DNA from 2 places in the Mycobacterium sp. AMU20-3851 genome. Region 1 is predicted to be linked to the other one. Evidence: predicted binding sites of a transcription regulator. Region 1 holds the regulator's gene; the other holds the start of a gene.
What was found. Region 1 encodes LexA, which represses DNA repair genes until DNA is damaged. Its sites were predicted from a motif close to CGAACANNTGTTCG; they were not measured.
Positions count from the first base shown of each region.

Region 1 (14,952 bases):
GATCGCCGGCGATTCCTACGGAATGCTGAAACTGCTGGTCTCCACCGAGGACCTGCGACTGCTCGGAGTGCACATCTTCGGCAGCAATGCCACCGAGATGGTGCACATCGGGCAGGCGGTGATGGGGTGTGGCGGCACGATCGAGTACCTCGTGGATGCGGTGTTCAACTACCCGACATTCTCGGAGGCCTACAAGGTGGCGGCGCTGGACGTGATGAACAAACTCCGCGCGCTCAGCCGATTCAGGAGCTGACGGGATTGCCGGTCATCTCACCGGTGTTGCACCGAAGCCGGGGGCCCGCAACGCGCGCCCGGCAAAGTGCGAGACACTAGTGAACAGGAGGTGAATTACATGGCCGATCACCAGGAGCAGCATTACCAGCCCGACCAGAACGGCATGTACGAGCTGGAGTTCCCTGCACCGCAGCTGTCCGCGACGGACGGGCGTGGACCCGTGATGATCCATGCCCTGGAGGGATTCTCCGACGCCGGTCACGCGATCCGGCTGGCGGCCCAGCACCTGAAGGACACCCTCGACACCGAGTTGGTGGCCTCGTTCGCCATCGACGAACTGCTCGACTACCGCTCCCGCCGTCCCATGATGACGTTCAAGACCGACCACTTCAGCAGCTATGACCAGCCCGAGCTGAACCTGTACGCGCTGCACGACAGCGTCGGCACCCCGTTCCTGCTGTTGGCCGGACTGGAACCCGACCTGCGCTGGGAGCGTTTCGTGACCGCGGTGCGGCTGCTGGCCGAACGGCTCGGGGTGCGCCAGGTGATCGGGCTCGGCACCATCCCGATGGCGGTGCCGCACACCCGGCCGGTCACCCTGACCGCGCACTCGGCCAACTCCGAGCTGATCGCCGAGTACACCCCGTGGGTCGGCGAGGTCCAGGTGCCGGCCAGCGTGTCGAGCCTGCTGGAGTTCCGGATGAGCCAGCACGGCCACGATGCGATCGGGTTCACCGTGCACGTGCCGCACTACCTGGCGCAGACCGCTTATCCGCCGGCGGCGGAGACCCTGCTGGCCGAGGCGGCCAGAGCCGGTTCCCTGCAGATCCCGCTGACCGCGCTGGGTGAGGCGGCGGCCGAGGTGCACACCAAGATCAACGAGCAGGTCGAGGCGAGCGCCGAGGTCGCTCAGGTGGTGACCGCCCTGGAGCGTCAGTACGATGCGTTCGTCGCCGCACAGGAGAATCGCTCGTTGCTCGCCCGGGACGAGGAACTGCCCAGCGGTGACGAACTGGGCGCGGAATTCGAGCGTTTCCTCGCCCAGCAGGCGGACGGCAAGTTCGGCGAGGGCTTCGGCGACGGTTTCTCCGACGGCGGAGAAACGCCCTGATCTGCGGTGCTGACCGCCGACCGATGGCGAGGAACGGCGGGACATGACTGAGCGCAAAACCAACCTGCGCAGCGTGCCGGAGATCTCTCCCACGCTGCAGTTCCGCACCATCCACGGGTACCGGCGCGCCTACCGGATCGCGGGTTCGGGTCCGGCGATCCTGCTGATCCACGGTATCGGCGACAACTCGACGACCTGGCACACGGTGCAGACCATGCTGGCGAAGCGGTTCACCGTGATCGCGCCGGACCTGTTGGGGCACGGTCAATCCGACAAACCGCGTGCGGATTACTCGGTGGCGGCCTACGCCAACGGCATGCGGGATCTGTTGAGCGTGCTGGACATCGACCGGGTCACGGTGGTCGGGCATTCGCTGGGCGGCGGCGTCGCGATGCAGTTCGCCTACCAGTTCCCGCAGCTCGTCGACCGGTTGGTGCTCGTCGGCGCCGGCGGCGTCACCAAGGACGTCAACGTGGCGCTGCGGATCGCCGCGCTGCCGATGGCCACCGAGGCGCTCGCCCTGCTGCGGCTACCGCTGGTGCTGCCCGCGCTGCAGGCGGCCGAACGCATCGGCGGCGCGCTGCTCGGGTCGACCGGCCTGGGCCGCGATCTGCCCGACGTGCTGCGCGTGCTGTCCGATCTGCCCGAACCGACCGCGTCGTCCGCGTTCGCCCGGACCTTGCGTGCGGTGGTGGACTGGCGCGGGCAGGTGGTCACCATGCTGGACCGATGTTATTTGACCGAATCCGTTCCGGTTCAGCTGATCTGGGGCACCCACGACTCGGTCATCCCGGTCAGCCACGCCTGGCTGGCGCATTCCGCCATGCCGGGCTCGGCGCTCGAAATCTTCGACGGCTCCGGACATTTCCCGTTCCATGACGATCCGGATCGGTTCGTCGCGGTGGTACAACATTTCATCGACACCACGATGCCGGCCGAGTACGACCACGAACTGCTGCGCGACCTGCTGCGTACCGGTATCACCGAACGGGCCATCACCGGCTCGCTGAACACCCGGGTCGCGGTACTCGACGCGATGGAAGCCGACGAACGCAGCGCCACCTGAGACGTCACGGACATACCATCGAGGTATGGCCGTCGATGTGACCGTTCTGCGGGTGTTCACCAATTCTCACGGTGAGTTCGGTAATCCACTCGGCGTGATCGACGCCGCGACGGTCGACCCCTCCGACCGGCAGCGCATCGCGGCCGAATTGGGTTACAGCGAAACCGTATTCGTCGATATCCCGGAGCCGGGCGCAGCGAGTGCCCATCTCCGGATCTACACCCCGGCCACCGAGATCCCGTTCGCCGGGCACCCGACGGTCGGCACCGCATGGTGGCTCAAACAGCGGGGTACGCCGGTGCGGACACTGCAGGTCCCGGCCGGACTCGTGCAGGTGAACTATCTGTCCGAGGCCGATGGCGAGTTGACCACGATCAGGGCACGCTCCGACTGGGCCCCCGAGCTGATGATCTACGACCTGAACTCGCCCGACGACGTCCTCGCCGCGGATCCGTCCGATTACGCCGACGACGCCCAGCATTACGTGTGGGCCTGGATGGACCGCGACCGCGGGGCGTTGCGGTCGCGGTCGTTCGCGCCGCAGCTAGGGATCATCGAGGACGAGGCCACCGGCTCGGCGGCGGTGCGGATGACCGATTATCTGAGCCGCGACCTGCACATCACGCAGGGCAAGGGTTCCGAGATCCGCACCTGGTGGGATCCGACGGGGTGGGTGAAGGTCGGAGGCCGTGTCGTGGAGGACACCGGCGTACGGCTGGGTTAACCGGATGAGGAGACGCGATGGGCGCGCAGCGCCTCGATCTCGCGCTCGAAATCATCAGCCGAGGTGAATGACCGGTACACCGAGGCGAACCTCAGGTATGCGACCTCGTCGAGATCGCGCAGGGGGCCGAGAATGGCCAGACCTACTTCATTACTGGGGATCTCCGGCGATCCGGCCGCACGCACCGCATCCTCGACCTGCTGGGCCAGGAGGTTCAGTGCGTCGTCATCGACCTGGCGGCCCTGGCATGCGCGCCGCACACCCCGGATGACTTTCTCTCTGCTGAACGGTTCGGTGACGCCGCTGCGTTTGACGACGGCGAGCACCGCAGTTTCCACCGTGGTGAACCTGCGCCCACATTCCGGGCACGACCGGCGGCGCCGGATCGCCTGACCCTCGTCTGCCTCACGGGAATCGACGACACGCGAGTCGGGATGGCGACAGAACGGACAGTGCATCACCGCTCCTTCGCCCCACCGCAGGTCAACCAACTCGAGTGTCTTCGAGCGTACCTGGGTGATCAACCGATCGGGGCAATGAGGGTCTGGCCGGCCTGCACGGTGCTGGTTTCGAGCTTGTTGAGTTCGCGGATACGCTCCACCACCGGCCCGGCCGGCACATCCGGTGCCACCCGCGCGGCGATGTGCTGCAGCGTCTCACCGGCTTCCACGTACACCACGGACAACCGGGTGGGCATCTGCACGGGTTCCTCGGTGGGACCGCCGAGCTGGGCGACCAGCCCGAGCCACAGGGTGAACCCGCCGGCCAGCAGCGCCAGCAGCACGGTGGCGACCGGGGTGATGGGCCGACGGCGGTGCGAGGCGCGCGACATCAGCACGCCGGTGCTGCGGTAGCCCAGCGGCGCCCCACCGGGGCGCCGGGACTGCACGCGCCGACGGCGAACCACCACGTCGCGGGGCAGCGGCCACACCTCGGGCACCGTCTCCGTCTGCCGGGGACGCGCATCGAACTGCCGGGCGCTGGTACGAGCTTCGAGAATGGTCATCGGACTGCTGCCTCTCGGTAGGGTCGGGCTGGGTCTCGCTTGGCGGCTTTCGCCTCTGTGTTCGAACGATAGTCGATCATGTGTTCGATGGATAGAACACGTGATCGAACTGTTGCCAAACGATAGACCGGACCACCGACAAGTAGTCCGTGCGCGAATCAGCCGGGGCGGCCCGCCAGCAGCCCACTGGATGCGAACTTCAGGCCGCTGCGCAGTTCTTCCAGGCTGATCGGGTCGTCGCTCTCGATATACCGCAGGGTCGTGGCAACGGCCATGTTGAAGAACAGCCAGGCCAGGGCGCGCGGACTCAGCTCGTTGCGGTACTGGTCGCGGTAGTGGCCCATGTGCAGGGTCGTCATCGCCAGCAGCGTCGCATTCAGCCCGGAGACGTTGTCGAAGGTGCGCACATGGTCGGGCCGCTGCGCCAGGTAGCGGATGAGTTTCCGGTTGGCGAGGGTGAACTCGATGAGGATGTCGATGGACGCCTGCATGGCCTCCTCGGGCTCGTGCATGGTCACCGACCGCAGCATGTCCTCGATGGCGGGCGCCTGCTCGGCCGCGAGCCGCTCGATGGCCGCGTCGATGATCTCCTCCTTGTTGGAGAAGTACTGGTAGATGGACCCCTTGCTGATGCCGGCCTGCTCGGCGATCGCATTCGTGGTCAGTCGATCCGGCTCGGTCCGGCGCAGCAGAAGCGCGGCCGTGGACACAATTTTTGCGACCATTTCCCTAGACCGCTCTTGCTGCGGCCGCTTTCTGGGCCCTGAACTGTGTTTATCTGTGGCCATGGAGGCCCCCTTACGCGACTTGAATGCGACCTTTCGGTCATATTAGCGTCGGGTCCTCAGCACGAGGAGGTGCGCGCAGCCATGACTGCCACAACGGATCTGCCCATCCAGGGGAACCACGACGGCGACGAGCGCGAGCTCGTCCCGATGGACTCGCTGACCGCCGAGCACACCGGGCGGTGGACGTTTCTCATCGTCGACGGCGCGGCCTTCATGATGCAGGCCATGCATCCGGTCATCGCGGAGGTGACCGGCCGCTACTCGGCGGCCTTCCACGGCGACGCCGGCGGCCGGGCGATCCGCTCGATCGACTCCGTGCTGCGCTGGACCTACGGCGGCACCGAGGCGCTCGCCGAGGGGGACCGCGTCCGGGCCCTGCACAAACCGCTCACCATGACCAGCGCCGCCACAGGCAAGCAGATCAGCGCGCTCAACACCGAGGCCTACCAGTGGGTGATCGCGACCGGCTACATCGTCACCGCACAGGGCGGGAAGTTGCTGATCGGCCGGGACTTCACCGATGCCGAGAAGGACGAACTACTCCGGGACAACCGGCGGTTGGCCCGTCTGCTCCACGTCCCGATGCGGGGATACCCGCGGACCCGGGTGGAAATGGACGCCTACTTCGAGGCCATGATCGACAAGCTGGAGGCCACCCCACAGGCCCTGCAACTGATCGAGGAGATGGTGACCGGGCAGGTCGACCTGCCGGCCTCGGTACCGGCGCCGCTGCGCCCCGCGGTACGGACGGCGTTGCGGCCCGCTCTGCGGTTCAACTACCTGTCCATCGTCGGACTGCTCGATCCGCGACTGCGCGCCAAGCTGGGGGTCGGCTGGAGCCGGCAGGAGGAGCTGCAACTCCAGCTCATCTACGCCGCGATCCGGACGGCGTACCGGGTGCTGCCGGACCGGCTCACCTACTTCCCGCTGGCCTATCACGCGCGCAAGCACCACGAGTGCCTGCAGAAGATGACGCAGCGGCAGCAGAAGTCGTTTGCCTACCACCTGCCCGACACGCCTCGAACACATGTTTGATTATCTGTCCGGCGGCGACTACATTCGGCGCCATGAGCGAGAGCACCGAACACCCTGAGGCACGCTCCAGTCTGACCGAGCGTCAGCGCACCATCCTGGAGGTCATCCGCACCTCCGTGACCGAGCGCGGCTACCCGCCGAGCATCCGCGAGATCGGCGATGCCGTCGGTCTCACCTCCACCTCGTCGGTGGCCCACCAACTGCGCACCCTGGAGCGCAAGGGCTACCTGCGCAGAGACCCGAACCGCCCACGCGCCGTGGATGTCCGCGGCGCGGACGACAACGTGGCCCCGAACAATGTGACCCCGATCGTGGCAACCGAGGTCGCGGGTTCCGACGCGCTGCCCGAGCCCACCTTCGTCCCGGTCCTGGGCCGGATCGCCGCCGGCGGGCCGATCCTGGCCGAACAGGCCGTCGAAGAGGTCTTCCCACTCCCCCGCGAGCTGGTCGGCGAGGGTTCCCTGTTCCTGCTGAAGGTCGTCGGCGAGTCGATGATCGATGCCGCGATCTGCGACGGCGACTGGGTTGTCATCCGGCAGCAGAACGTCGCGGAGAACGGCGACATGGTCGCCGCCATGATCGACGGCGAGGCCACCGTCAAGACCTTCAAGCGCACCAAGGGTCAGGTGTGGCTGATGCCGCACAATCCGGCGTTCGACCCGATCGACGGTAACGACGCCCAGGTGCTCGGCAAGGTCGTCACCGTCATCCGCAAGGTCTGACGGGTTCGCCCGGGGAGGCTCAGTCGGCCCGGACGAACCCGTTCGTCCGGGCGAACTCCTCACTGGCGAACCAGATCTCGGCCTCGGTGTCCCGGTAGCCGGGGCTACCCGGAGCCCAGTACAGACCCGATTTGGTGTCCGCCTTGATCGGATAGCCCTCCGGCGCGCGGTACCGGTCACCGGTGGCCAGTCGCATCGACGTCCAGCCCGGATCCTCCGGTTCGTCGTCCGAGATGGCGGCGTGCCGGCCACTGGGGAAATCCGGTTCGTAACCGGACCGGACCGCCGTGGTGGGCGGGTCGAAAGTGGGCTCTTCGGACAGCGATTCGATCCGGGTCGGCGCGGTGTCCACCGCGTCGGGATCGGAATCGAAAATCAGATCGTCGGCCGGCGCCTGCAGTTCCTCGAGCTCGTCGCCCTCGTCGGAGTCGAAGTCGCCGCCGTCGAAGTCGCCGCCGTTGTCCTCATCGGTCTCGTAGTCGTCGAACCCGTCGTCGGTGGTCGGTTCTTCCGCGCCGGCCGAGATACTGCTGAAGGCAGGCACCTCGCCGGCCGGCGGTGCCGAGGCCCACAGGCTCTGGGTGGAGTCGTAATCCCGTTCGCCGTACTCGGGCTGAGTGTGCTCGGGCTGCTTGTACTCGGGGTCGTAACCGTGGTCGTTGTAGCCCTGGTTGTCGTAGCCCTGGTCCTCGTAACCGTGGTCGTATCCGTCGTCGGCGTAGCCCGCTCCGAAATCGTCGTCGGCATGGGACCGCCGGTTACGCAGGACCGCGACCGCGACGAGGCCGATCACGCCGATCAGCGGGATCAGGCCGAGCAGCCACCACCAGCGCCACGTGTACCACTTGTCGCCGCTGTCGGTGTCCGCAGCGGCCTCCGAGCCGGGGGCCGGGGCGGCCGGAGCGTCGGCACCCGGCACCTCCAGACCGGCGAGTTGGGATTGCAGGCCGGCCGGTTCGGTGCTGAACTTGCCGGTCGACTTGTCCCACGAGACGGACCCGCCGTTGAACTGCTGACTGATGACGCTGCCGTTCTCGGTCTGATCCCCCTTGGGGGCGCCGAGCTCACCGGTCGCGCCGCCGAGCTTCTGCCACGCGGCGTTCATCGCGCCGCGCACGATCACCGCACCGAAGTCCGGCGTCCAGAAGATCACCGGGTTGTCCTCGGCGGCGAACGGGACCACGCGGCTCTGCGGCGCCAGGCCGCCGTCGGCCTCGCTGGCGGTCGGGAATCCGAGATCCCCGGTGGGCCCGCCGACGCTCTCGTACTTGGCCAGCACCTGACCGGTCACCACATTCGCGCCGGTTTCGGGGCTGTAGAAGATCTTGCCGCCCGCGAAGTTCTGGCCGACGCCGTCCGCGCCGATCGCGTACTGGGCGCCCTCTTCGGCGCCCAACGGCCCCAGTGCCCCACCGGCGGCGCGGCGCGCGGCGTTGATCGCCGAGGTGGCATCGGAGGGAACGTCGACCGCGCCGAGCTGATCGGCGAGCTCCGGCGGCACCGTGGTGAAGGCGCGGGTCTTGCGGTTCCAGGAGATCTCGCCGCCGGTGAACTTCTGGGCAAGCACGTCGCCGTTGGTCGACTCGTCCTCGCTGGGCACGCCGAGCACCCCGGCCGATCCGCCGAGCGCATCCCAGGCCGAGTTGATGGCCCCGCGCACCACCCGGGCGCCGGTGTCCGGCGTCCAGAAGATCACCGGGTTGTCCGGCGCGCTGAACGTGGAGTTGCGGCTGTTGGCCGCGCGGCCGGGACCCTCGTCGATGGTCGGGAAGCCCAGATCGCTGTCGGCGGGACCGCCGAGCGACTCGTACTTCTCCAGGATGGCGCCGGTGACGATGTGCGCCCCGGTCTCCGGGGTGAAGAAGATCTGGCCGCCTGCGAACTTCTGGCCGAAGCCCTCACCGGCGGGATAGACGCCACCATCGCGCGGCCCCAGGGGCCCACCTTCGCCGCCGCCGGTCTCCCACGCCGCGGTGATCGCGGCGTCGGCGTCGGCTTCCGGAGTCGCCGCAGCGGTTGGTGCGAGCAGCACCGTAGCCGCGATGAGCCCGGCGCTCACCAGCCCTGTTGCTGCCCGCCCGGCGATCCTGCCCAGCCGGGTTCGCTGCCTGGTCATTCGGTCCCTCCCGAAGTCGGACAAACCACACGAAAGTAGCGTGTTCGTCAACTCTGCTTCAGTTGACCTCTAACTCGTGGGATATCCGCCACCTGCGGTTAAGCGTGTCGGGGCTGTCATACCCCCAGGCCGCGGCCGATGATCTCTTTCATGATCTCGGTCGTGCCGCCGTAAATGGTCTGGATCCGTGAGTCGAGGAATGCCCGTGCAATCGGGTATTCCCGCATGTAACCGTAGCCGCCGTGCAGCTGCAGACAGCGGTCCACCAAGCGCACCTGCGCCTCGGTGCTGTACCACTTCGCCATGGCCGCCTGGTCGACGGACAGCTTGCGGTCCAGGTGCAATCGGATGAACTCGTCGACCATGATCCGCACGGCGGTGGCCTCGGTCGCGAGCTCGGCGAGCATGAACCGGTTGTTCTGGAAGCTGCCGATGGGCCTGCCGAACGCCTTGCGTTCCTTGGCGTACTGCAGCGTCTGCTCCAGGGTGGATTCCATCGCGGCCGCGGCCATCACCGCGATACTGATGCGTTCCTGGGGCAGGTTCTGCATCAGATACACGAAGCCCATCCCCTCCTCACCGAGCAGGTTCTCGACGGGCACCGCCACGTCGGTGAAGGACAGTTCCGCGGTGTCCTGTGCCTCCAGGCCGATCTTGTCCAGGTGCCGACCACGTTCGAAGCCGGACATGCCGCGCTCGACGACCAGCAGACTGAATCCCTGCGCGCCCTTGTCCGGGTCGGTGCACGCCACCACGATGACCAGGTCGGCGTGAATGCCGTTGGTGATGAAGGTCTTGGAGCCGTTCAGGATGTAGTGGTCGCCCTCGCGGACCGCGCGGGTCTTGATCCCCTGCAAGTCACTACCGGTACCCGGTTCGGTCATTGCGATCGCCGTGATCAGTTCGCCGCTGCAGAACCCGGGCAGCCAGCGACGCTTCTGTTCCTCGTCGGCCAGTTCGATCAGGTAGGGGGCGATGACGTCGTTCTGCAGGGTGAAACCCAGCCCGCTGTGCCGCCCCGCGACGGTCTCCTCGGTGACGACGACGTTGTACCGGAAATCCGGATTGCCCCCGCCGCCATACTCCTCGGGCACCGCCATACCCAGAAATCCCTGCTTACCGGCCTCGCGCCAGACCGCGCGGTCGACGATCTTGGCCTTCTCCCATTCCTCCTGGAACGGCGCGGCGTGACGTTCCAGGAAGGCGCGGTAGGACTCCCGGAACAATTCGTGCTCGGGCTCGAACAGGGTGCGATCGAATTTGACGACGCCCATGGTGATACCTCCGGTACTGGGTTCAGGTGACGGCGCCAAGATATCTCAACCCGATGGTTGGTCGGCCGACGGGCGGGCCGCCCTAGGATCGGTGGGATGTCGCGCAGCAGCCTCGCCCATTGGGGTGCCTTCAGCGCCGAGGTCCGCGACGGGGACATCGTCTCGGTCACCCCGGCCGACGGTGACACCGACCCGTCCCCTCTGCTGGGCAACCTTCCCGGTTCCCTGCGGGACCGCGCCCGGATCGCCGGACCGGCGGTGCGCCGGGGCTGGTTGGATCACGGGCCCGGGCCCAGCGACAAGCGCGGCTCCGACGAGTTCGTCGCGGTGTCCTGGGATGAGCTCACCGAACTGCTGGCCGGTGAACTCCGCCGGGTGATCGACACCCACGGGAACGAGGCGATCTACGGCGGCTCCTACGGCTGGGCCAGCGCCGGCCGGTTCCATCACGCCCAGAGCCAGGTGCACCGGTTCCTCAAACTGCTCGGCGGATATACCTCGTCCCGGCACTCCTACAGCCTGGGCGCCACCGGCGCGATCATGCCCCGGGTCGTCGGCACCCACGACGATCTGTTCAAACGCTCCACCGCATGGGACGTCATCGTCGAGCACACCGACCTGCTCGTCGCCTTCGGCGGTATCGCGTGCAAGAACACCGGGATCAACCACGGCGGCACCACGGCCCATCCGGCCCGCGCCGCGTTGGACCGGTTCCGGGACCGGGGCGGGGCGATCGTGTCCTTCTCCCCGCTGCGCGACGACGTGCACGGCGAATACGAATGGCACGCACCCGTCCCTGGCACCGATGTGGCGATCATGCTCGGGTTGGCTCACGTGCTGGCCACCGAGGGGCTGGCCGACCGGGACTTCCTGGACACCTACTGCATCGGCTACGACCGCTTCGAGCGCTATCTGCTCGGCACCGACGACGGTGTGCCCAAGTCGGCATCGTGGGCGGCCGCGATCAGCGGCATGGCGAGCGAGGACATCACCGCGCTGGCCCGGCGAATGGCGGCCGGTCGCACCCTGGTCACCGTCAGCTGGTCTCTGCAGCGCACCCGGCACGGTGAGCAAGCACCCTGGATGGGCCTGACGCTGGCCGCCATGCTGGGCCAGATCGGGCTGCCCGGCGGCGGTTTCGGGCACGGGTACGGCTCGATGAACGAGCCCGGGCTGGCACCGCTGCGGCACCGGCTGCCCGTCCTGCCGCAGGGTCCCAACCCGGTGTCGACGTTCATCCCGGTGGCCGCGGTGTCCGACATGCTGCTGCACCCCGGCCGGGAGTACGACTACAACGGCCTGCGGCTCACGTTCCCGGACATCCGGCTGGTGTACTGGGCCGGCGGCAACCCGTTCCACCACCACCAGAATCTGCCCCGGCTCCGCCGTGCGCTGGCCCGGCCGGACACCGTCGTCGTGCACGACCCGTACTGGACGGCGATGGCCAAGCATGCCGACATCGTGGTGCCCTCCACCACCGCCTACGAGCGCGAGGACTTCTCCGGGTCACGTAACGATCCGATGCTGACGGCCATGCCGGCGCTGGCACCGCCGTACGCCCAATCGCAGGACGACTACGCCACCTTCGCGGCGCTGGCCGAGCGGCTCGGCGTGGGGGCGCAGTTCACCGAGGGCCGCACCGCCCGGCAATGGCTGGTGCACATGTACGAGAAGTGGTCGGCCGGTATCGATTTCGCGGTGCCGTCCTTCGACCAGTTCTGGGCCGACGGCGCGCTGCGGTTGCCCACCGAGCCCGGGTTGACGCTGTTGGCCGAGTTCCGTGCCGACCCCTACACGCACCGGCTGAACACCCCGAGCGGGCGCATCGAGATCTTCTCCGCCGATATCGACGGCTTCGGCTACGACGACTGTCTGGGCCACCCGGCCTGGTTCGAGCCCACCGAATGGCTGGGCGGCGAACGCGCACAGACCTATCCGCTGCATCTGATCGCCAACCAGCCGGCCAGCAGGCTGCACAGTCAGCTCGACGGCGGCGCGGTCAGCCGGAAGTCCAAGGTGTCCGGCCGCGAACCGATCCGGATCCACCCGGCCGACGCCGCGCACCGGGGTCTGGCCGACGGCGAGGTGGTCCGGGTGTTCAACGACCGCGGTGCCTGCCTGGCCGGGGTGGTGATCGACGAGCGGGTGCGCCCGCAGGTGGTGCAGCTGTCCACCGGGGCGTGGTTCGACCCGCTGGATCCCGCCGACCCGAATTCGATGTGCGTGCACGGCAATCCGAACGTGCTGACCGCCGATGTGGGCACCTCGTCGCTGGCCCGTGGCTGCACCGGCGCGCATGTGCTGGTGCAGGTGGAGAAGTTCACAAGCCCGGTGCCGCCGGTACGCGCCCACGAACCGCCGGTGATCCGTCAGTTCAGCCGCGGCGCCACCAGGTCGACGAATGCCTCCACCACCCGGTAGGCGTCGGCGATCGGGTGACCGTGCAGGATCGCCCCGGAGAGCATGGTGCTGATGATGCCCCAGGCCATCATCGCGGTGTCGACCGATTCCTGCGGCCCCAGCGCAGCGAAGTCCGCGGCCAACGTCCGCTGGGCGACGGCGGCGAACTGTTCCATCAGCGCCTCGGCGTTGGCGTCGGTGGAGTTCTGCAACAGCATGCACACCTTGAAGAAGGCCGGGCGGCGCTCGAAACTGGCGATGATGCCGCGTACCTTCTCCCGGACCCGGCGTTCCGCGGGCCGGGTGTCGGCGGTGGCGGTGTCGAAAACCGGCTGGGCCCAGTCCATCAGCACCGCCGCGTAGACGTGCTCCTTGGAGGTGAAGTAGCGGTAGAGCGTGCCCAGCGCGACGTCGGCGGCATCGGCGACGTCGCGCATCTGGATCTGGTCGTAGTCCTGGGCCTTGAGCAGGGCCTGCGCCGCAGCCACGATCTGTGACCGGCGGGCCTGCTTGTAACCGGGCAACTCGGTCATGGCCGGCTCAGGTCCTCGGCAGGCCGAGGATCATCGTGGCGATGATGTTCAGCTGGATCTCGATGGTGCCGCCACCGATGACCTCGGCGGGCATCATCAGACTCTGCGCCACCGCGGGCTGTTCACCGCCGCCCACCATCGCCGCGCGCCCGCTGAACGCGAGCGCATCGGCGGTCACCCGGCGTACCAGCAGCGCGGTCCCCACCTTGCCGATGCTCGACGCCGGTCCGGGACCGTGCCCGGCCAGCCGGCCGAGGGTGTCGCGTACCGCGAGCGCGCCGATGGCATTGGTGGCCGCCCGCACCTCGCCGAGGGCGACGCGCAACTGCGCGTCCTGCGGTCCGGCCCGCCCGGCCAGGGCACGCAGCTCACGTTCCTTGTCCTGTTTGATGTAGGCCCCGATCGCCACCCGCTCGTTGGCCATGGTGGCCAGCGCGTGCGACCAGCCCGCGGTGGGTTCACCCACCAGCATGGCGTCGGGCACGAACACGTCATCGAAGAAGACCTCGTTGAAGTGCTCGTCGCCGCTGGCGGTGCGCAGCGGCGACACCCTGATACCCGGGCTCGTCATGTCGACGAGGAAGTATCCGATCCCCTTGTGTTTCTTCGCATCCGGATCGGTGCGCGCCAACAGGGCACCCCAGTCGGCGCGCTGCGCCGAGGAGGTCCAGACCTTCTGGCCGTTGATCCGCCAGCCACCGTCGACCTTCGTCGCCCGCGTTGCCAGCGCCGCCAGATCCGAGCCGGCGCCGGGTTCGGAGAACAGCTGGCACCAACCGATCTCACCGCGCATCGTCGGCACCGCGAACCGTGCGCGCTGCTCGTCGGTGCCCGCGGCCAGCACCGTGGGCAGGATCCATTCCGAGATGCCCAGTGACGGCCGGACCAGATGGGGCCGCCTGTCGAACTCCTCGTCGATGATCAGCTGCTGGGCCGGTGTCGCCGCGAGTCCGCACGGGGCGGGCAGGTGCGGCGCGACCAGCCCGGCATCGGCGAGCGCGGTGCGTTGCGGCCCCGTCCAGTACTCGGCGTACTCCGGGTTCTGCCGCCCCGGGGTGTCGTTGCGCAGCCGTGCGGCGTTGTCCAGCGCGGCGGCGATCTGCGCCCGGAACTCCGGTTCGACCTCGGTGAGCTCGATGGTGAAATCACGTCCGGGCAGGTCCGGATCGCCCAGTGCCCGTGCCCAATTCGCCACCGGACCGATGGCGGCGGCCAGACTGATGGCACGTTTCCAGTACAGATGCAGGTCGTGCTCCCAGGTGTAGCCGATCGCACCGAACATGGTCAGCGCATCGACCACCAGTTCCGGCAGCCTGCCGATCGCCGTGACCGCGGCCCCGGCGGCGGCGATGTGCTGCTGCTGGGTCGAGCGGTCCGCACCGCGCACCGCGTCCCACGCCGATGCGGCGGCCAGCTCGCTGTTGATGAACAGCATCGCGGCCTTGTGCTGCAGCGCCTGGAACGATCCGATGGGGCGGCCGAACTGTTCGCGGACCTTCAGGTAGGCGACCACGTTGTCGACGCACCAGCGCGCGATCCCGGCCGCCTCGGCCGCGATGAGCCCGACCGCGGTGCCGGCTGCGGTCGTTTCGTCGATTCCGGCGAGCGCGTCGGTCTGGGCGACCGCGACGCCGTGGCATTCCAGCGTGCCGACGTCGCGGGTCAGGTCCGTCGGAGTCTGCGCCCGAACGGTGAGCCCCGGGGTGTCAGCCTGCAGCGCGAACCAGAGCGGCTGTCCCGCTTCGGTTCTGGCGCCGAGCAGGATCGTCTCCGCGGCGCCCAGCCCGAGTTGCGGACCGGCGGTTCCGCTGAGCTGCCAACCGGTCTCGGTTGCGGTGGCACGGATCTCGCCGTCGGCCGGGAGCACCAGCGTCGCGGTCCGGCCGGCGGCCAGCGCCCGCAGCACACCGTCGGCGGCGGGTCCGCCGGCCCCGCCGGCCAGC
Region 1 covers NZ_CP146371.1:3,381,785-3,396,736, forward strand. The annotation lists gene sthA (Si-specific NAD(P)(+) transhydrogenase) at 1-253, shown strand, start outside; gene V4U86_RS16190 (proteasome assembly chaperone family protein) at 353-1,345, shown strand; gene V4U86_RS16195 (alpha/beta fold hydrolase) at 1,389-2,411, shown strand; gene V4U86_RS16200 (PhzF family phenazine biosynthesis protein) at 2,437-3,135, shown strand; gene nrdR (transcriptional regulator NrdR) at 3,132-3,593, opposite strand; gene V4U86_RS16210 (LysM peptidoglycan-binding domain-containing protein) at 3,656-4,141, opposite strand; gene V4U86_RS16215 (TetR/AcrR family transcriptional regulator) at 4,300-4,866, opposite strand; gene V4U86_RS16220 (oxygenase MpaB family protein) at 5,011-5,964, shown strand; gene lexA (transcriptional repressor LexA) at 5,997-6,686, shown strand; gene V4U86_RS16230 (LGFP repeat-containing protein) at 6,706-8,802, opposite strand; gene V4U86_RS16235 (acyl-CoA dehydrogenase family protein) at 8,919-10,076, opposite strand; gene V4U86_RS16240 (molybdopterin guanine dinucleotide-containing S/N-oxide reductase) at 10,173-12,497, shown strand; gene V4U86_RS16245 (TetR/AcrR family transcriptional regulator) at 12,446-13,009, opposite strand; gene V4U86_RS16250 (acyl-CoA dehydrogenase family protein) at 13,017-14,952, opposite strand, start outside.

Region 2 (14,952 bases), 1.6 Mb from region 1:
GTGCAGGATTCGATCGGGTTCGCCGCCCTGGGCGATATGGCCGCCGAGGCGGGTCTGACGCACATCGAGATCGAATTGATCGAGCGGTGGTGGATCCCGCGCGGCCGGCTGGGACATTCCTACGATGTACGGGATCTGCTGTTCACCGCAGCCGACCATCTGCACCCCGCCTTCATCAAGATCGGGTCGGAACAGGGTGCGCGCAACACCGATCTCAGCGAGCTTGTCGTCCCGCTGCGCGAACTCGGTGAGCAGGCCCAGGCCCACGGCACCAGGATCGCGATCGAACCCATGCCGTTCTCGATCATCGATACCGTCCCGGCCGGTGCCGATCTGGCACACGCGGCGGCGCATCCGGCGGTCGGTCTGGTCATCGACGCCTGGCATGTGTTCCGCGCGGGCACCACGATCGGTGATCTGGCCCGGGCACTGTCTCCGGAGGTCATCGTCGGGGCGGAGCTGGATGACGCCGCCGAGGAAGTGGTCGGCACCCTGTTCGAGGACACCGTGCACAACCGGGAGTTGTGCGGCGACGGCAGCTTCGATCTGGTCGGGCTGGTGGATCTGCTGCGCTACTTCGGGTTCCAAGGCCCGTGGGGCGTGGAGATCCTGTCGCAGACGTTTCGCGAGCTGCCGGTCGCGGACGCACTGAAGCTGGCCGCGGAGTCCGCGCGCAGGGTGCTCTAGTCCCCGACCCCGACCCAGGCGCCGTTGGCGTGCATGGACTCGACGAGGGCGTCGGCCACCTGTGCGGCGCGCAGTGCGTCCGCCGCGCTCGCCACGGTCGACGGGCGGGCCTGCCGGATCGAGTCGATCCACTCCTGCAGTTCGAGACGGTACGCGTCGGCGTAACGAGGGATCCAGTCGGCGGGATAGTCGACGCCCCTGCGCCGTTCGGAATCGGTGACGACGTGGGCCGGCAGGGTCAGGGCGGACGCGCCGGTCTCCATGACCACCTCGCATCGGGTGTCGTACCCGTACCGGGCGTTCAGGAAGAGTTCGACCGTGACCAGCACATCGGATGCCGTCCGCAGCAGATAAATCTGCGGATCCTGCCTGGTTCCCGAGTGTTCCGATGTCCGGCCGTGCTGATAGCTCACCTCGACGATCGGCGAATCCAGCAGCCACGGCACGATGTCGAGTTCGTGGATCGCCGAATTCGTGATCGTGGAGGCGGAATCACCGCCCGGGTAGGTGCTGACCGTGCGGCTGACGCAGTGCGCGACCAGCGGTGCGCCGAACTGCCCGCCGGCCACCCGTTCGCGCAACGACACATAGGACGGGTCGAACCGGCGCATGAACCCGACGGTGATCAATTCGACCGAAAGATCCAGTGCCGCCTGCGTATCCACCAGCTGTCGGCTTTCCGCCGCGGTGGGGGCGAGCGGCTTCTCGCACATCACCGGTTTGCCGGCCGCCAACGCCCTGCGCACCAGATCGGCGTGGGTGTCGTCGCGGGTCGCGATGATCACGGCATCCACGTCGGGCGCTTCGATCAGTGCGGCGCCGTCGGCGTACACCTGGGCCTGCAGTTCGGCGGCTACCGCGCCGGCCACCGACCCGTTGAAGTCGCTCACCGCAACGGTATCCGCGCCGGACACCACCGTCGCGATCTTGCGGGCATGGTCGGCACCCATGACGCCGACCCCGACAACTCCCACGCGCACTGTCATGAGCGTGAGTATTACATACTAATGTCCTTACAAATAGCCTATTCTCGATTCATGACGATCACCGCCCTGCCGGAGCCCCGCACCCCCGATCCCCGGGACGCACCGAGCCTGCGTTGGGGCATCCTCGGCCCGGGCTGGATAGCCCACCGGTTCGTCGAGACACTGCAAGCGCGAACCGATCAGCGCGTGGTGGCGGTCGGATCTCGAGGCAAAGAGCGCGCCGAAGGCTTTGCCACGCGCTGGTCCGTGCCCGTCGCACACGGCAGTTACGAGGAGCTGTTCGATGACCCCGACGTCGACATCGTCTACATCGCCACCACCCACCCGAGCCACCGCGACAACGCCGTCGCAGCCCTGGATGCCGGCAAGCACGTGCTCGTCGAGAAGCCGCTCGCGGTGGACGCGGCCGGCGCCAGGGACATCGCGGCCGCCGCGGCGCGCAACAACCGGTTCGCCGGCGAGGCGATGTGGACGAAGTTCCTGCCCAAGTTCGACGTCATCCGACAACTACTGGACGACGGCGCACTCGGCGAGATCCTGACCGTGATCGCCGATCACGGCGAGTTCTTCACCCCCGATCACCGCATCTACGACGCCGGCCTGGCCGGAGGTCCACTGCTGGATCTCGGCACCTACACCATCGCGCTGGCACAATTCGTGTCCGATGGGTTCACAACCGTGCACGCGCAGGGCCAGGACGCGCTTCCGGGTTTGAACGGCCAGATCTCGGCCGTGCTGTCCGACGCAACGGGTAACCAGGCGTTGTTGCACACCACCATCCTGTCCGACACTCCCACGACGGCATCCATCATCGGCCGCGACGCGACCCTGCACCTCGACGGATCGTTCTACATGCCCGGTCCGTTCACGCTGACCCGGCACCGCGGCCACCCGACCGATCCGGGACGGGTGCTGCGATACGACGAGAAGCCCGGTGGCCACACCGATGGCCTGCACTACGCCGCGGTGGACGCGGCCCGCTCGATCGCGCAGGGCCGCACCGAATCGGCTATCCATCCGCTGCGTTACGCGATCTCGACGCTGGAGGTCGCCGACGAGATCCGTCGGCAACTCTCGACTCGCTAGGCCGGCAGGTTGTGCGGGGTGATGATCTGAATTGCCGATGACGCCTTCGGAATTGGTCCGGACAGCGCGCCGTGGTGCACCATGATCAGCCGGGCGACCTGGCGCATATCGGCGGCCAGGTCATGGTGCAGGACGGCGGTCAGCCGCCCGTCGGCCAACAGCTCACGGTTGGCCGGCGCCAGATCGTGCCCGATGAACGCTTCGCATATCCGTCCGGCGGCCGCGAAGGCCGATGCAATACCGGTGTTACCTCCGCCGATCGAATAGACCGCGACGACATCGGGATGAGCGGACAGAGCCGAGGCCACCAATGCCCGGCAGGTGTCATCGAGGCCGTCGGAGTTGGGAACGTCGACGATCCTGCGTCCTGGGTCGTAGTCCCCCAGCGCCGAGCGGAAGCCTCGCTCCCGCTCGCCCTCCCCGCGGAACAGTTCGCTGCTGGTGACCACCAGCACGGCACCGGGCCTGCCGCGCAGCGTCTGATGCATCAGGTAGGCAGCCGTCGCGCCGGCGGCCCGGTCGTCCATGCCGACGTGTGCGATGCGGGTGCTCGCCGGTATATCGGTCACCAGAGTGATCACCGGGACCCGCGCCGCCGTCAAGACTCCGATGGCACCGGCGACCTCGGGTACATCGGGCGCCTTCAGGACGACACCGTGACTCCCCTTACGCGCGATGGTATTCAGTCGGCTCACGAGATCCGTGATGTTCCAGTGCTCGTCGACGTGGAATCGGTAACGCAGCACGGCCGGTCCGAGGGCCGGCAGCTCACGCTCGAGGGCTCGCCGGACCAACGTGGAGAAGCGTTTGGGGGTGTCCATCACGACATCGACCATGAAGGCGCGCTCCGAGAGCCGCAGTTGGCTGCGCTGGCGCTCCAACTCGTCGACCGCGCGCTCGACCTGCTGCACCGTTCCCGCCCGCACCCCCGGGCGGCCGTTGAGCACACGGTCCACCGTCGCCTCGCTGACGCCGGCCTGCCGGGCGATCTCACGAATGGGAAACGGGTGGCGCATCGTGCATCGTTTCTGAGGTCGATTTGATGGGTTTGACCGGTTGTTCCGGTGCCGTCATCTTGTCATTCTCGAATCCATGACGACAACCATGACTGCCGGGACCGGCCGCATCTCCGAATCTGACTGCAACATCGATGATTTCGCTCAGCTCCTGGTGCAGGACACCGATCTGGCGGCCTACCCGTTCGCCGACGATACCCGCCGCGGGGTGCTGTTCTACTCCGCCGAGGCGATCCGCTCCCTGCGGGACCGGCGCGAGGAGATCGCCGACGAACTCGCCCGGGCGTTCCTGGACGGTCCCGGCATCGTCGTCGTCAAGGGCGCCTTCGGTGCCGAGCACGCGCTGGCCGAGACCACCGCACTGTTCACCCGGATCATCGCCGAGCAGCGGGCCTCCGGTGTGGTGGCCGGTGACCACTTCGCCAAGCCCGGCGCCAACGACCGGATCTGGAACGCGCTGCAGAAGCTCGCCCTGACCGCGCCGGAACTGTTCGTGCGCTACTACGCCAACGACATCCTGGCCCTGGTGTCCTACGCCTGGCTGGGCCCCATGTATCAGGTGACCTCGGCGATCAACGTGGTCAACCCGGGCGGGCAGGCCCAGAATCCGCACCGCGACTACCACCTGGGTTTCATGTCCACCGATACCGCAGCACGGTTCCGCAGGCACACCCATCGGTTGTCGCCGGTGCTGACGCTGCAGGGCGCGGTGGCTCACGTAGCCATGCCCTTGGAGTCCGGACCGACGATGTACCTGCCGTATTCGCAGCGCTACGAACCCGGGTACCTGGCGTTCAACCTGCCCGAGTTCCGCGCGTACTTCGACGCGCACCATGTGCAGTTGCCGCTGACGGCCGGCGATGCGGTCTTCTTCAATCCCGCTTTGTTCCACGCGGCCGGCACCAACTCCTCGACCGATATCGCGCGGATGGCGAATCTGTTGCAGGTGTCCTCGCCGTTCGGCCGGGCTCTTGACGCGGTGGACCGGGAGCGGATTGTCAACGCCATCTATCCGTCGCTGCAGATGCTCGACGCCGCTGCCCGTGAACACGTGATCGCCGCGGCCGCCGAGGGTTACGCGTTTCCCAGCAACCTGGATCTGGATCAGCCGATCTCGGGCCTGCACGGCGAGACGCAGGCCGAGTTGGTCCGCCGGGCTCTGTCGGCGGGTATGAGCTCGGGTGAGCTGGCCGCCGAGCTGGGTGCGCTCACCGCGCGTCACACCGCATGACTCAGCGGCGCACCGGGTCGGGGGCCACCCAGGACCCGGTGCGCACCGACTCGGTGATGGCTTCGATGATCTGTGCCGCCGCGACCGCATCCCAGATCGTCGCGCCGACCGGTGTAGCCGTTTCGATCGACTGCAGGAAGCGGTGCGCCTCGATGACCTTGAGTTCGTCGTAACCCATTGCCATGGCCGATCCCGGCTGGAACGCCGCATACTCACCGTCGCCGGGGCCGACGAACCGGGTGGTCACCGACTGGTCCTGGTACGAGGATCCGGTGCCGACACGCAATTCCCCGATCCGCCGAAAATCCCATGCGACGAATCCGGCGGTGCCGTGGATTTCGAAGCCGTAGGCATTCTGCTCCCCCACCGCGACCCGGCTCGCCTCGACACCGCACCGGGCGCCGGAGGCGAGTCGCAGTTGGGCGAACACATAGTCCTCGTTCTCGACGTCGCCGCGCGGGCCGCCGCTGGCCAGCTGATGACCGGCGGTAGCACCAGCAGGTTCGGGCCGCTGCCCGATGAACGTGGCGGTGTCGGCCACCACCGCATCGACCTCACCCAGCAGATGACGCACCAGATCGATTGCGTGCGAGGCCAAGTCACCGAGCACGCCGTTGCCTCCGCGATCACGCTGAAAACGCCAACTCAACGCACCGTCGGGGTGGGCGGCATAGTCGCTGAGGAAGTAGAAGCGGGCGTGCGTGACGTCTCCCAGCTTGCCGCCGGCGATCAGTTCCCGCGCGGCCGCGACGGCGGGTGCGTTGCGGTAATTGAAGCCAACCGCGGTCTGCACACCCTTGGCCTTTGCCGCTTCGGCCACCTCCAGGGCATCTGCGGCGTTGAGGCCCACGGGCTTCTCGATCCACAGGTGCTTGCCGGCATCGACGACGGTGGTGCCGATCTCGCGATGCAGGAAGTTCGGCGCGGTGACGCTGACGGCACGGATGCCGGGATCGTCGATGAGAGCCTTCCAGTCGGTGTACGCGGAGGCGGCGCCGAACTGCTGGGCGGCCTTCTCGGCCCGGCCCGGTGCGTCATCGGCGATCGCCACCAGCGCGGGTGCGGAGGCCTCCGGATAGTGGTGCCGCACCCGCGCATAGGCCTGCGCGTGCACGCGGCCCATCCATCCGAAGCCGATGACGCCGACGGGGGTGACGCTGTTCATGGCCGAAGACTAGCCACGACACCCGACATATGTCCATACGTTAAGACAAATGGCCACGGTCCGGCGGGCACGGCGGGTTGCCTAATCGGGCGGGCTCGCATAGGACAGTGTGGTGACCGAATCGCGAGCGCAGTCGCCGCCTGGTTTACCCCCGCAGATCTGGGAACAGGACTTCGAAGCCGTACTGCCCCGCCATCGCCACGATCTCTCCCGGGATCAAGTGCGCGCAGCACAGCTTGCGAGGGTCCGGGTGGCCACGGTGGAAGTAGTGGCCGAACGGGGTTACGCCGGCGCGAGTGTCCGCCAAATTTCTTCTCGCGCAGGCATTTCCACGAAGACATTCTATGAGCTCCATCCCGATAAAGAGGCCGCTTTCCTGGCGACCTACGTGGCCGTCGACATCGTGGTGGAGCGCATGCGGGTGGCGGCCGGTGCGGCGCAAACGGCCGCCGAGGTCGTCCACGCCGGGTTGACCGCCTACCTGGGCACGCTGGCAGCCCAGCCGGCCTTCACGCAGAGCCTGGTCATCGAGGCGGTCGCTTCCACCGATCGGATACGGGCGCGTCGGTCCCAGGGCCTGGCCGACTTCGCCGCCACGATGGTGGACAACCTGCGTCGCGTTCGCGGACCCGCCGGCCCGGACCCGGCACCGAACCCCACGGAGCGCGCGCTGATCATCGGCGCACTGGGTGGGGTCAACGAACTCGTCGTTCAGCATCTCGGGTCCGCACCGGCATCGACCCTGCTCGACGTGACACCGTTCGCCCAGGACCTGCTTGAGCGCGTGGTGCTGACCGCTGAAGAACGGCATTCCACCTCCGGGTAGCCATTCCCACCGGCCCGACGGGTTGGCCACCTCTCGCAACGGTGCTACCGTCGGCCCTATTGAGAAGACGGTCGTTTTCTCATTCAGACCGGAGCGACGGAGGAAGAATTCGATGACATCGGCCCGAGATATGGTCAACGCCGCCGAGGTATCGGTCGATCCCGAGACCGCCCGGCCCGCCGTCGCCTCGGCGGGCGAACCCGATGATCCGCTGGCCCCCGGCTCGTTCGGCCGATGGGTCGCCGGCCATCCGCTGGTGCTGCTCTACGCCAACGTCCCGGCGCTGATCATGCCGACGTTGCATCCGAAGATCGCTCATGTGCTCAGCGAGAAGGATCGTGCGCTGAACGGGACCGAGGAACTGCAGACTTTGCAGGCCGCGAGTCGCCGACTGTTCAGCACTTACGAGATGGTGATGGGCATCGTGTTCGCCGGCCCGGAAGCCGACGATGTCGCCCACGGTTTGCACGAATTGCACCGCCCGATTTCGGGCACCATGCCCGACGGTGCCTCTTACCATGCGTGGAACAAGGATGTCTGGAACTGGACATGGGGATCGATCCTGAAAGGCGGTTTGGACATCGCCGATGAATTCGGCCTGTTCCGTACCGCCGCCGAGCGTGAGCAGGGCTATCGCGGTCTGAACGAACTCGGACGGCGTTTCGGGGTGCGCCACCTGCCGGACACCTACGCCGGCTTCTTGAACTATTGGCAACCGATCGTCGACAACACCCTCGAGGTCAATCCGCAGGTCCGGTTCATCGTCGAACATGCGCTGCATCCACCCAAGCCGCGCGGCTGGGACCACGTCCCAGCACCGTTGTGGCGATTGCTCGCCCTGCCCATGACACGCACCCTGCGCGTCGGTGTGCTGGCAGGCGTCCCGCAGAAGTTTCACACCGACCTGGGCCTCCGCGTCTCGCTGATCGATCGCGCCGAACGCCGTATCCACGGCACCTTCTGGCGCTTTCTGCCCCGTCGTATCGTCGGCCGGTTCGGTCCGATCTACTTCGGGGTGCGCCGACGGTTCGGGCAGCCTGGCTGGCGAACGGTGTACTCGCGCAACACGTTGCAAGCCAATCGCGGCGCTGCGACTGCTGCGAGGTGATCGCCGGGTGCGGGGGCTGAGGTCACCAGGGGCCCGGACGGGCCTGCCTCCGCACCCGGCGACGTCATCGATCAGAGGATGTAGAGCATCTCCTGGTACGTCGGCAAGGGCCACAGATCGTCTGCCACCACGCCCTCCAGCGCATCGGCCGCCGCCCGGACCGCCTCCATCGCCGGCAGCAGGACCTCCTTGGCGTGTGTGGCCTCCGCTGTCGCCCCCTCCGCGTGATGGGACAACCCGTCCTTCAGCGTCGCCAGCGCGCCCGTCAGCTCACCGATCGGTTCCGAAACCATCTGCAACAGGGTCAGATCCGGGTCGATACCGGCGGTTTTGAGCGCGGCGACGTTCTGCGCCAGCTCGGTCTGGTAGCGCACCGCCGCGGGCAGGATGACGGTCGACCCGATCTCCAGCGCCAGCTTGGCCTCGACGGCGATGGTGAGCGCGTACTGCTCCATCCGTACCTCGTAGCGGCTGATCAGTTCCCGCTCGCTGAAGACGCCGTACTTCTCGAAGACCTCGATGGCCTCCGGCTTCACCAACTCCGGGATCGCGTCGAGGGTCGTCTTGAGGTTGGGCAGGCCCCGGGTGGCGGCTTCGATCTGCCAGTTCTCCGAGTAGCCGTCCCCGTTGAACACCACCGCGCCATGCTCGGTGATGATGTCGGTCAACAAGGTCTGGACCGCGGAGTCGAAATCCACCCCGGCCTCCACGGCGTTCTCCAACTCGGTGGCCATGTAGTCGAGCGAGTCGGCCATGATGGTGTTCAGGATGATCATCGGGACGTTGATGGTCTGCCCCGAGCCCGGGGCACGGAACTCGAACCTGTTGCCGGTGAACGCGAATGGGCTGGTCCGGTTGCGATCGCCCGGGTCGGTCGGCAGGTGCGGCAGCGTGTCGACGCCGATCATCATGGTGCCCTTGCCCTTCGACGATGTCGCAGCGCCCTTGGCGATCTGTTCGAAGACGTCGGCGAGCTGATCACCGAGGAAGATCGAGATGATCGCCGGCGGCGCCTCGTTGGCTCCGAGCCGGTGATCGTTGGTCGCCGAGGCGACCGAGACCCGCAGCAGCCCACCGAATTTGTGCACCGCGCGGATGACCGCGGCACAGAAGACCAGGAACTGCGCGTTCTCGTGCGGGGTGTCACCGGGCACCAACAGGCTGCCGAACTGCGCGTTACCCATCGAGAAGTTGACGTGTTTACCGGACCCGTTGACCCCGGCGAACGGCTTCTCGTGGAACAGGCATTCCATGCCGTGCTTCTTGGCGACGTTGCGGAAGATCGTCATCAACAGCTGCTGGTGGTCGGCGGCGATATTGGCCCGCTCGAACATCGGCGCGATCTCGAACTGGCCGGGCGCGACCTCGTTGTGCCGGGTCTTGGCGGGGATCCCGAGCTTGAACAGTTCCCGCTCGGTGTCCATCATGAAGCCGAGCACACGCTCGGGCACGGACCCGAAGTAGTGGTCGTCGAACTCCTGCCCCTTGGGCGGCTTGGCGCCGAACAGGGTGCGGCCCGCGTTCACCAGGTCGGGCCGGGCCAGGAAGAAGTGCCGGTCGATGAGGAAGTACTCCTGCTCGGGTCCGCAGAAAGAGACGATGTTGTCGAAGTCCTTGTGCCCGAACAGCTTCAGGATACGCTCGGCCTGCGCACCCATCGCCTGCTGGCTGCGCAGCAGCGGGGTCTTGAAGTCCAGCGCCTCCCCCGTCATCGACACGAAAACCGTAGGGATGCACAACGTGTTCCCGTTGGGGTTCTCCAGGATGTAGGCCGGGCTGGTCACGTCCCAGCCGGTGTATCCGCGCGCCTCGAAGGTGGTGCGCAGACCACCGGAGGGAAAGCTCGACGCATCGGGCTCACCCTGGATCAGTGTCTTGCCGGCGAACTCGGCCAGCGTCTGGCCGTCGGATACCGGCTCCAGAAAGCTGTCGTGCTTCTCGGCGGTCAGGCCCGTCATCGGGTAGAACACATGGGCGTAGTGCGTCGCCCCCTTGGACAGCGCCCAGTCCTTCATCGCCGAGGCGACCGAGTCGGCGATGGCCGGGTCGAGCGCTGCCCCCTTCTCGATGGTCGCGACGACCGACTTGTACACCGACTTGGGCAGCCGCAGCTGCATCTCGGCCTTGGTGAAGACGTTGCAGCCGAAGATCTCCCCGGGCGCCTCGGTCGGATCGAAACTGATCGCCGGCGGCACGTAGGCCTCGACGTTGTTGATGGCCTGCAGGCGCACCGCATTTCCGCTCAATGAAGTTCCTTTTCCTCGTGCTTGACCGGCCCACGGTAGGAACCTGCGATGCCGAATCTGTTACGCCGGAGTCAAGACCGCGAGTCGACCGGCCCGAGCTCGATCAATTGTCACTTTGACCTGTTCTGCCCCAGTGGCAACATATCGTCGCTATTTGTCGGACATAGCACGTATGTTCGAATCATGGACACGGGGGCGATGCGAGCGGTGACGGCGCTACGCGGCGCCTACCGGGCGTTCGCCGACTGCGATCTCGAGGCGCTCACCCGCGCGGAACTCCTGGCCGTGATGGACGAGTACGAAACCCTGACCTGTCAGCTTCCCGCTCAGACCCATCGGATGCTGGCCCGGTTGCAGGCCGACAACACACCGAAGGAACTGGGCGCCAAATCCTGGAATGAAGTGCTGCGTGCCCGCTGGCGACTGTCCACGGCGGACGCCGGGCGTCGCCTGGGAGAAGCGGTCGCCCTCGGGCCGCGCCGCACGCTCACAGGTGAAGCGCTGCCACCCACGCTGGCAGCCGTCGCTGCCGCGCAGGCCGCCGGGCTCATCAACGCCGATCACGTGAAGGTGCTGCGCGAGGCGATCAACAGCCTGCCGGGCTTCGTCGACGTGGCCGCCCGCCAGACGTTCGAAGTCGAGCTGGTGCGGCTCGCGGTCTCGGTCGGCCCCAAGGAGCTCAAGGACAGCGCGGAATTCCGGCTGTTCCTGCTGGATCAGGACGGGCCCGAGCCCGACGACGCCGAGCGGGAGCGTAAGCGCGGCGTCACCGTCGGGAAGCAGGGACGCGACGCCATGACGCCGATGACCGCCAATCTGAGTCCGGAGGCCTACGCGGTGTGGGAGGTGCTGTTCGCCAAGTTCGCCGCCCCGGGCATGTGCAATCCCGATGATGACGAGCCGTGTGTCTCGGGCACCCCGACCCAGGCACAGATCGACAACGACCACCGCACCCTGGCCCAGCGACAACACGACGCGATGCTCGTGGTCGGGCGGATGGCGTTGATGAGCGGGGACCTCGGTCAGCTCAACGGGTTACCGGTCTCGGTGATCATCCGCACCACGCTGCAGGATCTGGAGTCCCGGGCGGGGATCGGCGTCACCGGCGGTGGCACCAAGATCCCCATCAAGGACGTGATCCGGATGGCCGCGCACGCCAATCACCATCTGGCCGTGTTCGACAAGGCCACCGGATCGGCGCTGAATCACTTCCGGGCCCGCCGCACCGCAAGCCCCGGGCAGCGCATCATGCTGATCGCGCGGGACGGCGGCTGCACCAAACCGTGCTGCACCAAGGGCTTCTACTACTGCCAGGCGCACCACGCCAAGAAGGCCTTCGCCGACGGCGGCAACACCAATGTCGATGAACTGACCCTGGCCTGCGGCTGGGACAACCGGCTGGTGCACGACGACGGCGGCTACACCACGACGGTCAATGACCACTGCGTGGTCGAATGGCACCCGCCACCGGACCTCGACAACGGTCAGGCGCGGGTCAACTACTACCACCGCCCGGAATTGCTTGTGGACTCACTCGACGAGGGCGACACCGCCGAGTGCCTCGATGCTTCCATCGCTTCCGACGACGATGCGCAGGCCGACGCCGCCTACGAGTTCGATTTCAATACAGCCGGTTTCGACGATGGTTTCGAAGACGACTTCGACGTGTCCGCCGTGATCGCCGCGAACGCGGACATCCTGTGCTGGACCGAGCCGTGGGATCCGTGGCGGATCCCCGAAGTCGAATTCGGCGCCGCGAACGTACGGGGTCCGTAGCCACAGGTGCTGGGTCCCAGCCACGTGCCGGTTCCGTAGCGTCAGTGCGCCGCGGCAGCCGCCCATCCACCGTCGATGCGCGCCGCGAGGTCCAGGACCTCGGCCACCTCCACCAGCGCGGCCGACACGATGGACGACGGTGCGCGGTCGAGCACTACCAAACCGATCGCCGGCTGCGGTCCGTGTTGCACCATCGGTCGCGCGGTGAAGCCCGCCGGGACGCCCAGCTGCGGCAGCCACGCGGTGGACGCGATGGTCGCGCGCCGCGAATGCGCCAGGTGTGCGTAGAGCGCGTCCACCGAGTCCGCCTCGACGATGGGCCGGTACCGGACGCCCTCCACGGTCATGTTGGCGTCCAGGATGCGCCGATTGCGCATGGTGGGGGTCAGCACGCACAACTCGCGCGTCGCGGCATCCGCCCAGCTCACCTCCGGCTGCCCCATCAGCGGATCGTCGACGGGCGCCACCAGCACGTAGCACTCCCGGTACAGCTCGACCGAGCGCGTCCCCGGCGGCGCTTCGTCATCGAGATAGGTCAGCCCGGCGTCGATCTCGAAATCGGCCATACGACGGGCGATCTCCCGGGAGGACAACGCCTCGATGCGAACCGATGCGGCCGGGTTGCGTTTGAGGAATTCGGTGGTGATGAACGGGCTCGCCGGCACCGCGGTGGGGATCGCGCCGATGCGCGCGGTGGCGGTGAGCCGGCCCCGCATGCGTTCCAGGTCGGCCAGCATCTCATCGCGTTCGGCGATGATCCGCTGCGCCCACGTGACCACCCGGCGGCCCTCTTCGGTGAACCCCTCGAAGCGGTGCCCGCGCTGCACGATGACGATGCCCAGATCTTTCTCCAGACGCCGGATCGCCACCGACAGGGTCGGCTGGCTGACGTGACAACGCGCCGCCGCCCGCCCGAAGTGCCGTTCGGCGGCGAGCGCCAACAGGTAGTCCAGGTGCTGCAGGAGCATATCGCCGGCCATCAATAGATACCGTCTATCACTGCATGTGAAATGGCAAATACGAGCCGCCCGTCATCGGCACTTCGCATACCCCGCCGAGGGTTAGATTGGAACAATGAGCAGCGCCGATGTCGATGCCAGCTATGACGAGCACGATGTCGCCGTCACCGGTGCCAAGCAGGAGGCCGCCGGCGTCAAGGCGGTGATGGTCAGCCTGCGTCGTGGTCTCGCCGAGATGGGCGCGGTGCGCACGGCGGCCACCCTCGCCCGCCTCAACCAACGGCACGGGTTCGACTGTCCCGGCTGCGCCTGGCCGGAGGAGCACGGCGGCCGCAAGCTCGCCGAATTCTGCGAGAACGGTGCCAAGGCCGTCGCCGAGGAGGCGACGAAGCGCCGGGTCACCGCGGACTTCTTCGCCCGGCACTCGGTCGCCGAGCTGTCCGAGAAGCCCGAGTACTGGCTGTCCCAACAGGGCCGACTCACCCAACCGATGGTGCTGCAGCCCGGGGCCACCCACTACCAGCCCATCGAATGGGACGCGGCCTACCGGCTGATCGCCGACCACCTCAACGCGCTGTCCTCCCCCGACGAGGCACTGTTCTACACCTCGGGCCGTACCAGCAACGAGGCCGCATTCCTCTACCAGCTGCTGGTCCGCAGCTTCGGCACCAACAACCTGCCGGACTGTTCGAATATGTGCCACGAATCCTCGGGTACCGCCCTCATCGACTCCATCGGCATCGGCAAGGGATCGGTGACCGTCGACGATGTCATCCACGCCGACGTCATCGTCATCGCCGGCCAGAACCCGGGCACCAACCACCCCCGGATGCTGTCGACGCTGGAAAAGGCAAAGGCCAACGGCGCCACCGTCATCGCCATCAACCCGCTGCCCGAGGCCGGCCTGATCCGGTTCAAGGACCCGCAGAAGGTGCACGGGGTGGTCGGTCACGGTGTGCCGATCGCCGACGAATTCGTGCAGATCCGGATCGGCGGCGACATGGCGCTGTTCGCCGGACTGGGCCGGCTGCTGTTCGAGGCCGAGGACCGCGCCCCGGGCACCGTCGTGGACCGCGCCTTCGTCGAGGCACACTGCGCCGGGTTCGAGGACTACGAACGCCAGACCCGCGCGGTCGATCTGGATACCGTGCTGGAGGCGACCGGTATCGACGAGGGCCAGTTGCGGCGGGTTGCCGACGTCCTGATCCGTTCCGAGCGGACGGTCATCTGCTGGGCGATGGGCCTGACCCAGCAGCGGCACGCGGTGGCGACCATCGGCGAGGCCACCAACCTGCTGCTCATGCGCGGCATGATCGGCAAGCCGGGCGCCGGGGTGTGCCCGGTGCGCGGGCATTCCAACGTGCAGGGTGACCGCACCATGGGTGTCTGGGAGAAGGTCCCGGACTGGTTCCTGGACGCGCTGGATTCCCGCTTCGGCATCACCAGCCCCCGCAAGCACGGCCACGACACGGTCGACGCCATCCGCGCCATGCGCGACGGACACGCCAAGACCTTCATCGGGATGGGCGGCAACTTCGTCTCGGCCACCCCGGACACCGAGGTCACCGAGGCGGCGCTGCGCAATTGCGCACTCACCGTGCAGATTTCGACGAAGCTCAACCGCAGCCACCTGGTGCACGGCCGGACCGCGCTGATCCTGCCGACCCTGGGCCGCACCGACCGCGATGTCCAGGCCTCCGGCAAACAGCTGGTGTCCGTGGAGGATTCGATGTCCATGGTGCACCTATCCCGCGGCAGCCTGACCCCGGCCAGCGACGAGCTGCGCAGCGAGGTGGCCATCGTCTGCCAGCTGGCCCGGACCCTCCTCGGCCCGGAGCACCCGGTGGAATGGGAGGCCTTCAACGC
Region 2 covers NZ_CP146371.1:1,781,834-1,796,785, reverse strand. The annotation lists gene V4U86_RS08725 (sugar phosphate isomerase/epimerase family protein) at 1-687, shown strand, start outside; gene V4U86_RS08720 (Gfo/Idh/MocA family oxidoreductase) at 684-1,673, opposite strand; gene V4U86_RS08715 (Gfo/Idh/MocA family protein) at 1,725-2,759, shown strand; gene V4U86_RS08710 (LacI family DNA-binding transcriptional regulator) at 2,756-3,775, opposite strand; gene V4U86_RS08705 (phytanoyl-CoA dioxygenase family protein) at 3,852-5,006, shown strand; gene V4U86_RS08700 (Gfo/Idh/MocA family protein) at 5,008-6,171, opposite strand; gene V4U86_RS08695 (TetR/AcrR family transcriptional regulator) at 6,284-6,997, shown strand; gene V4U86_RS08690 (oxygenase MpaB family protein) at 7,110-8,105, shown strand; gene V4U86_RS08685 (glutamine synthetase III) at 8,177-10,351, opposite strand; gene V4U86_RS08680 (HNH endonuclease signature motif containing protein) at 10,535-12,127, shown strand; gene V4U86_RS08675 (LysR family transcriptional regulator) at 12,169-13,107, opposite strand; gene V4U86_RS08670 (FdhF/YdeP family oxidoreductase) at 13,202-14,952, shown strand, end outside.
Region 2: a site for LexA is predicted at 10,517-10,530, ahead of V4U86_RS08680 (HNH endonuclease signature motif containing protein). Genes of this name have one in related genera too.